Regions from separate parts of the Massilia suwonensis genome, predicted to be linked through region 1. Evidence: riboswitches for the same ligand, from Rfam matches in the RefSeq annotation. Region 1 holds a riboswitch; the other holds the start of a gene.
What was found. A riboswitch is a leader RNA that binds a small molecule or an ion and turns the genes downstream of it on or off. The one in region 1 is predicted to bind cobalamin.
Positions count from the first base shown of each region.

Region 2: another riboswitch for cobalamin. It lies ahead of ACFPQ5_RS03445 (TonB-dependent receptor domain-containing protein); the one in region 1 lies ahead of ACFPQ5_RS20620 (TonB-dependent receptor).

Region 1 covers NZ_JBHSMR010000014.1:55,670-59,671, reverse strand. Annotated here, with positions in the region: gene ACFPQ5_RS20625 (FecCD family ABC transporter permease) at 1-571, opposite strand, end outside; gene ACFPQ5_RS20620 (TonB-dependent receptor) at 576-2,594, opposite strand; cobalamin riboswitch at 2,642-2,870, opposite strand; gene ylqF (ribosome biogenesis GTPase YlqF) at 3,019-3,966, opposite strand.
Region 2 covers NZ_JBHSMR010000007.1:1,132-5,133, reverse strand. Annotated here, with positions in the region: gene ACFPQ5_RS03450 (FecCD family ABC transporter permease) at 1-196, opposite strand, end outside; gene ACFPQ5_RS03445 (TonB-dependent receptor domain-containing protein) at 261-2,003, opposite strand; cobalamin riboswitch at 2,194-2,412, opposite strand; gene ACFPQ5_RS03440 (histidine phosphatase family protein) at 2,420-2,965, opposite strand; gene ACFPQ5_RS03435 (adenosylcobinamide-GDP ribazoletransferase) at 2,968-3,747, opposite strand; gene cobT (nicotinate-nucleotide--dimethylbenzimidazole phosphoribosyltransferase) at 3,761-4,002, opposite strand, start outside.

The DNA of each region.
Region 1 (4,002 bases):
CGCGCAGGCGCGACTCGGGCGCCACCGACAGCATCAGGGTGACCAGGGCCATGCAGGCCGAGGCCAGTACGACGCCGGTCAGCAGCAGCACGCCGGATTCTCCGGTGCGCACGCCTCCCCTGCCGCCGCCCAGATCACGACGGGCGAGCAGGTAGAGCAGCAGCGAGATCGCCACCGCGCCAAGCAAGGCGCCGGCGTCGACCAGCCACAGCGCCGCGCCGAACAGCAGTGCCGCCAGCGCGCCCACCGCCGCGCCGGCAGAGACGCCGAGCACATAAGGATCGGCCAGCGGATTGCGCACCAGCGCCTGCATCATGACCCCAGCCAAGGCCAGCGCCGCGCCGGTGACGAAGGCGCTGCTGGCGCGGCCCAATCTCAGGTCGAGCAGGGTCGCCGCCATGCCGTCGGGCGTGCCGGCCAGCAGGCTGGCCAGCGCGCGCGGCATGTCGGCGAGGGACACCGGCACCGAGCCGGCCAGGCCCGCGCCCAGCAGCGCCGCCAGCGCGCACGCGCCCAGCAGCGCCAGCGTGGCGCGCCTGCGTGCGGGCGAGGCGGCGGCGAGCACGTTCACGACATCAGAAGTCGTAGCGCGCCGACAGCTTGAGCTGGCGTCCGTCGCTCGGATAGATGCCGCTGCGGCAGCCGAAGGCCTGGCTGTAGTACTGGCGGTCCGCCAGGTTCAGGCCATTGACGGCGAATTCCCAGGCGCCGACCTTGACCGCATAGCGCGCGTCGACAGTCGTGTACGAGGGAATGCGCGCGCCGCAGTCGTTGGCGAAGTCGCTGCCGTAGCGCTGGTTCGAGACGTACTGGACACCCAGGTCGGCCGTCTGGCCATTCCCCGGCAGCCAGGCCAGGCGCGCGGTCAGCACGTTCTTCGGCACCAGCACCATCTCGCGGCCGGCATTCGGACCGTCGGTGAATTCGGCCTGCACGTGCTGGACGTGGCCGCTCAGGCGCAGGTTGGCCGGCAGGTCGGCGGCGGCGTCGAGTTCGATGCCCTGGCGGCGGGTCGGGTCGAGGTTGGTGTTGGCGCCGAAGGGAGTGAGCGCGGTCACGGTCGGATCGAAGAAGATCTCGTTGCGCAGGCGGTGGCGGAACACGCGTGCCGATACCTGGCGCGCCTTGTCGCCGACCGTCACGCCCAGTTCCAGGTCGCGCGAGGTTTGCGGTTCGAGCAGGCCGGTGCTGGAACGGAAAGCGTTTTCATCGGCATTGGCGATGCGGTAGCTCTGCCCTGCCTTCGCGTGTACGGTGACGCCGGCCAGCGGATCGATGCTGCCTTCGAGCGTCCAGGCGTTCAGCGAGCGGCTGCCGTTCGGCGGACCGGAGAAGGGATTGCCGGCCTCGAAGGGGGCGCTGCTGTCCTTCTTGAACTTTTCGTGACGCCCGCCCACGGCGAGGCGCGCATTCCAGGCACTGTCCCAGCGCATCTCGTCGCGCAGGTAGAGTGCGTTCGAACGCTGGCGGACCCAGGTGCCGAAGCCCAGGTCGTCGCCGCGCTCCCAGCGGATCAGGTCGACGCCGGCGACGGCCTCGTTCAGCAGGCCGCCGGAACGGGTGATCTGGCGCAGGCGCGGCGAGAACTGGGTCTGGCGGCTGCGGTAGGCCGACTCCGAAATGAAGCCGCCGAAATCATAGTTCGAGCTGACTTTGCGTTCGCGGTGCGACAGCTCGGCGGCCAGTTCGACGCTGCCGATGCGCTGTTCGGCAAAGGCGGTAACGCGGTCGGTGGACAGCGTGCCGAAGTCGGTCGGGGTATTGGTCTGGTGCGGATTCTGCTCGAACTGTTCGATCGTCAGCGAACCGGGGAAGCGCTGGTCCTGGCGCGCGCTCTCGACGCGCAGGCCGACGCGGGTCGCGTCCTGCGCCCACTGGACGCCGCCGCTGATGCTCTTCTGGCGGAACTGGGCATTCTCGCGGTCGTTGTGGGTGCCCTGGCGGTCGGCCGCGATATCGAAGGACAAGGGACCCTCGCCATGGCGCAGCGAGGCGCGGGTGTCGAACTGGTGGCGCTGGCCGGCCTCCATCACGACGGTACCGTGGTAGCCGGCTTCTGCGCCGCGTTTGGTGATGATGTTGATCACGCCGCCGGTCGCGCCTTCGCCGTACAGCACGCTGCTGCCGCCGCGCGTGATCTCGATGCGCTCGACGGTGTCGACGGGGATGGTGGACAGCACGGCGTCGGTCAGTTCGTTTTCGTTCATGCGCACGCCGTCGACCAGGACCACCAGGTTCTGGGCGCTGTTGGTGCCGAAGCCGCGCAGGTCGAGGCCGAAGTCGGGCGAGCCGGTCAGGCTCTGGCGGCCGTACACGCCGCCGATCTTGCGAATCGCGGCGTTGACGTCGTTGACGCCGGCAGTACGGATTTCCTCGGCCGTGATGACGGTCGCGCCGACGGGCGGCAAGGCGGCGTCGCTCGGAAAACGGGCGCCGGTCACGTGGACGGTGGTGAGGGCTTGCTCGTCGGCGTGGGCCGCCGCGGCGAACAGGGAAAGGGAAACGGCGCAGGCCAGCGCGAGCGGCTTGAGGGCCGGCGCGCTGTTCGAAACAGCAGCAAAAGTCATGTTGTAGTTCTTCGATAGGGTGTGCATCCGGCCTGCGTCCCCGCAAGTCGGATTCAACGGACGTCGCCATGCGACGAGGTCCACCTGTCCTGGCCGGTATCCGGGCTGGCAAGCGGGACCGCCTCACCTTCCTGCACCTGTGGCACAGTGGTTTTCGAGGCGGCCTGTCGCCGGAGCGACGCTTGTTGACCGTTGCGGGGGCAGCACACGTTGGCCGGGCGCCGGAGGCGCCGTGGCGTCGTGTTTCCCGTTTAACTGCGCATGCGGATTGCGTGCGCGGGCACCAGAACGGGGTGCATTATATACCTGTCAACGCAATGAGGTCGAAGGTGCGGGCGATTCACACGGTGAACCGCGTGGGCTCGGAGAGCCCACCCTACAACGGCTGCGCAGCGTAGCGTGGGCTCTCCGAGCCCACGCGTCACGCGGCCGATGAACGATCGAAACGCTGTTACGTCCCGCGCTTCCCGCGCATCGCCTCTTCGGCCTTCAACGCCGCCTTCTCGGCCGCGATACGCGCCTTCTCTTCCATCTCGATCCGGTGCGCCTCCAGACGGGCCGCACGCGTCTCGGGGGTTTCGAGACTGATGCGCCCAATCGCCCCGCTGCGGTAATCGTGCAGCAGCACGTGCGCCGCCTTCTCGACGTCGAACTCGCCGCCGCGCACGCGGAAACCGCGGCGCGCGGCCACGTTCTCGACCACGCCGATGCCGTCCAGGCCCTCGGTCTTGAAGCCGTAACGGGCGGTGAGCAGCTGCGGATAGCGCTCGAGCAGGACGTCGCCCAGGAAGAAGGCGACCTCCTCCTCGATCAGCGCATTGGTGCCGATCGCATGGCTGGCGGCCAGCATCAGGCCGTCGCTGGCCATCTCGATCTTCGGCCACATCAGGCCCGGGGTATCGACCAGCACCGTGTGCTTGTCGAGATACAGCTTTTGCTGGGTCTTGGTGACGGCCGGTTCGTCGCCGACTTTCGCCACGCGCTTTTTCAGCAGCGCGTTCATCAGCGTCGACTTGCCGACGTTCGGGATGCCCATGATCATGATGCGCAGCGGCTTGGTCGGCACGCCGCGGTGCGGGGCGAGCGACAGCGCCAGCGCCGGGATGCGCGCGACGTCGGCCGGCTTCTTGGTCGTCATCGGATAGGCGGTGACGCCGGGCTGGGCATCGTAATAGGCCTTCCAGGCTGCCGTCGCAGCCGGGTCGGCCAGGTCGATCTTGTTCAGGATTTTCAGTACCGGACGCTGGCGAAACTTGCGCATGCGGTCGACCAGCGGGTTGCAGCTCGCCTCGGGCAGGCGCGCGTCGAGGACCTCGATGACGAGATCGACGAACTCCATCTGCTCTTCCGCCTGCTTCTTGGCGGAGTTCATGTGGCCTGGGAACCATTGTATCGACATGCTGTGCTTTCAAATTTCTGCGAACGAGGCGGTATT
Region 2 (4,002 bases), on a different contig from region 1:
CCGCCAGCGCGAGCGCGCCGCCGGTGGCGAAAGCAACCACGGCGCGCCCGGCACGCAGTTCGAGCAGGGAGGCCGCGAGCGACTGCGGCCGGCCGGCGAACAACTGGCCGAGTGCCGCCGGCAGTTCGCTGCCGGCCACCGGGATCGAACCCGTCATGCCCGAATACAGCATGCAGGCGAGCGCCAGCAGCAGCATCGAGCCGGTGACCAGCAGCGCGCGGCGGCGCGCCGGGAAGGCGAGCGTGCTCACGGACGCCGCCTTAGCGGATGCCGTAGCGCAGGCCGGCGAACCAGCTGCGTCCGCCGGTGCCGTAGGCGCGCGCCAGCTCATAGCGCCTATCAAGCGTGTTGTTGACGCGCGCCAGCAGCGACCAGTCGGCGTCGATGCGCCAGGTGGCGTACAGGTTCAGCAAGCCATAGCCGCCCAGGCGGCGCAGGTTGGCGGCATCGTCGAAGCGCTCGCCCGAGAGCTGCCACTCGGCGCCCGTGTCCAGGCTGCCCGCCACATATTCGGCCTGGAAGTTGGCGTGCCGGCCGGCGCGCCGCGCCAGGCGCTTGCCGCTGGCGTTGTCGCGCGGGTCCTGCCAGTCGGCGCTGGCGCGCAGGCGCAACGCACCGACGCGCGTAGCCGCTGCCAGCGTCACGCCTTCCAGGGTGGCGGAGGCCACGTTGTAGGCGCAGCTGCCGGTACGGCCGTCGCGCCGGTCGGGGCAGGGCGTGGCCGAGACGATCATGTCGGTCAGGCGGTTGCGGAACCAGGTGGCGTCGACGCTGGTGCCGGCGCGCTCGTAGCGCAAGCCGAGTTCGGCGTTGCGCCCGCGTTCGGGCTGGTTGGTGGGCACGCCGTAGCCCGGGTAGTACAGCTCGTTGAACGTCGGGGCGCGGAAGCTGGTACCGACGCTGGCCGTGGCGCGCAGGCCGTCGTCGAACTGGTAGCCGTAGCCGGCGGCGCCGGTGTTCTTGTCGCCGTAGTGCGAGCGGTCCTGGCGCGCGCTGAGGTCGAACAGGTGGCGCGCGCGGCGCAGCGCGTAGGCGGCGGCGTACGAGTTGGTGATGCGCGCGCGTCCCAGGGCGGCGGTGGAGCTCGACTCGACGCTTTCCTTGCGGTGGCCGTAGAGCAGCTGCAGGGTGTCGCGGCCCAGCGTCAATGTGTTCTGCCAAGTGAACTCGTCCTGCCGGGTGTCGATCTGGCTGGCGCCGCTGGCAGCGCTGCTGGTGAAGCTGCCGGACTTGTCTTCCGAGCGCGCGAGCTGCACGGTGCTGCGCCAGTTCGGCAGCAACTGGTTGCTCATGAAGGCGGCGGCGGTATCCAGATCCTGGCGGCTGTAGGCCTCGAAGCTGCCGGCGCCGTTGTCGTACTCGGCGCGCAGGCGGCTGTGCAGGAACTGGGCGCCGACTTCGTGGCCGGGCGCGAGTGCCAGGGTGACGCGGCCGCTGGCGCTGCTGCGGCGGTAGCCGTCGTCGTCCGGGTTGTAGCCGAAGGCGCCCGGCTGGGTGGCCGAGAAGCCGTCCGAACGTTCGTGGCCGGCGCCGATGGCGTAGGTGACGGCATGCTCGCCGCCGCTGGCGCCGGACAGATGGGCGCTGGCCTGGCGCGTGGCGTCGCTGCCGGCGCCGATCGAGGCCGCTGCCGCGAAGCCCGGCTCACCCCTGCGCGTAAAAATCTGGACCACGCCGCCGATGGCGTCGGCGCCGTACAGCGTGCTCAGGGGACCGTAGACGATTTCGATGCGCTCGATCGATTCGAGTGGCACCGCATTCCAGCTGGCGCTGCCGGTCGTGGACGAGCCGATGCGCACGCCGTCGAGCAGGACGACGACCTGGTTGCTATTGGCGCCGCGCAGGAACAGGCTGGTGTTCGCACCGGCGCCGCCGTTGCGGCCGATCTCGATGCCGGGCTGGCGCGCCAGGATGTCGGCAATCGAACCGGCGCCGGCGCGGGCAATCTCTTCGGCGTGGATGACGGTGGTGTCGGCAATGACGTCGACGGCGCGCTGTGGCATGCGGCTTGCTGTGACGACGACGGTATCGACAGGGGTGGTATCGGCGAACGCACAAGGCGCAGCCATGGCGAGGGCGAGCGACGAGACGGCCGCTTGCCGTGAAACGTAAAAGTGCATGATGGTCTATGGTTGGACAACCAGCCCACGTCCCCGTAGGCCAGATTGAACAGAAGCGCGCATGCAGGGCATGGCACGCTTCCACCTTTTGGCCGGTATCCGGGCTGGCAAGTGAAGCCGTCCGACCTTCCCATGCGAATGCACAGTGGTCTGGGGAGACGGTTGGCCGCGTGAACGCGGTACTTGCTTACCGTTGCGGGGGCAGCACACGTTGGCTCTTATCGAGCTTCGTGTTTCCCGTTTAACTGCGCCTGTGAACACAGGCGCGAGCACCAAAACGCCGCAATTATACGGCGTTGTCAATCTTTCAGCACAAGCATTTCGCCGTAGGCGATGCGATGCGGGGTCGATGCGGCCTGCAGCGCGGCCTGTTCGGGCGCGGCGCCGCCTTGCATGGCGGTGAGCAGGCGCATGGTGCCGGCGTGGCAGATGACGAGTGCTTCCGGGTGGCCGGCGGCGTACAGGGCGTCGCGGAAGGCAGTCACGCGACGGGCTACCTGCAGCAGGCTTTCGCCGCCGCCGGGACGGTAATGGAGCAGGTCGGCGTTCCAGGCGTCGACCGCATCGCGGCCGATGTCATCCCAGCTGCGTAGTTCCCAGGCGCCGAAGTCCATTTCGGCCAGGCGCGCGTCGAACACGACCTGGTCGCCGGCCAGTAGGCGGGCCAAGCCCGCACAACGTCGCAGCGGACTGGCATATACGGGCAGAGGGCCGGGGAATCCGGCGTCGCTCAACGTGGTATGAACGCGCCTTGTCTCTTCCGCGTTAGCCGGCACGTCGGCGCTGCCGTAGCACACGCCGGCTGCGACATCGGGACGAGGATGGCGGACCAGCAGCAGGCGCATGCTCAGCGCAGCGCGCCCTGGCCCAGGCTGGCCAGTACACCAAGGTAGATCGCGACTTCTGCCAGCTGCTGGACGGCGCCGAGGCAGTCGCCGGTATAGCCGCCGATCCGGCGCTGGAACATGCGCGCCAGCCAAAGGGCGGCCAGGCTTGCGGTCAGAAGGCTGGCGCCGAGTGCCGCAGGCGAGAGCGCGCCGACATGCAGCAGCAGCACGGCGGGCAGCAGGGCGGTGCAGGCGGCGATGACGAATTCGCTGGTCTGCATCTGCTGCGCCATCGGCTTGGCCTTGCCCTCGGCGCGCGCGTAATCCATGCGCCAGATGAGCGAGGTCGCGGCGAGGCGCGACAGCGGGTGCGCGAGGAACAGCGCGGCAATGGCGCTGCCAGGCGGCAGCATCGCCAGCGCCGTGCACTTCAGGCCGAGCATGCAGGCGATGCCGATCGCACCGTAGGCGCCGACGCGCGAGTCCTTCATGATCTCGAGTACGCGTTCGGGATTCAAGCCGCCGCCGAAGCCGTCGCAGGTATCGGCGAAGCCGTCTTCATGGAAGGCGCCCGTGATGTAGATCGAGGCGGCAGTGGAGAGGACGGCCGCCACCGGAGCCGGCAGGACCAGCGCGGCAAGGAAGTACACCGCTGCGGCGACGGCCGCGACCACGCAGCCGACCAGCGGAAAATAGCGCGAGGATTGATGCAGCCAGTCCGGCTGGAAGCCGACCCAGCGCGGAATCGGAAGGCGCGTGAAGAACTGCAGGGCGATGAAGAAGAGGCGCAGCTGCTGCATGTAAGGCTGACTTTCAGGCCGACTGCGTGCTGACCTGGGCCGAACCGAAGGTCGCCATCTGGTCCAGGAAGTTGACCGCCGCATGCAGCAGGGGCAGGGCGAGCGCGCTACCCGTGCCTTCGCCCAGACGCAACCCGAGCTGCAGCAGCGGCTGGGCGCCGAGGTAATCAAGCATGCGGCGATGCCCCTGCTCGTCGGAGCAATGGGCGAAGACGCAGTAGTCGAGGATAGCCGGCTGCAGCCTGGCGGCGACCA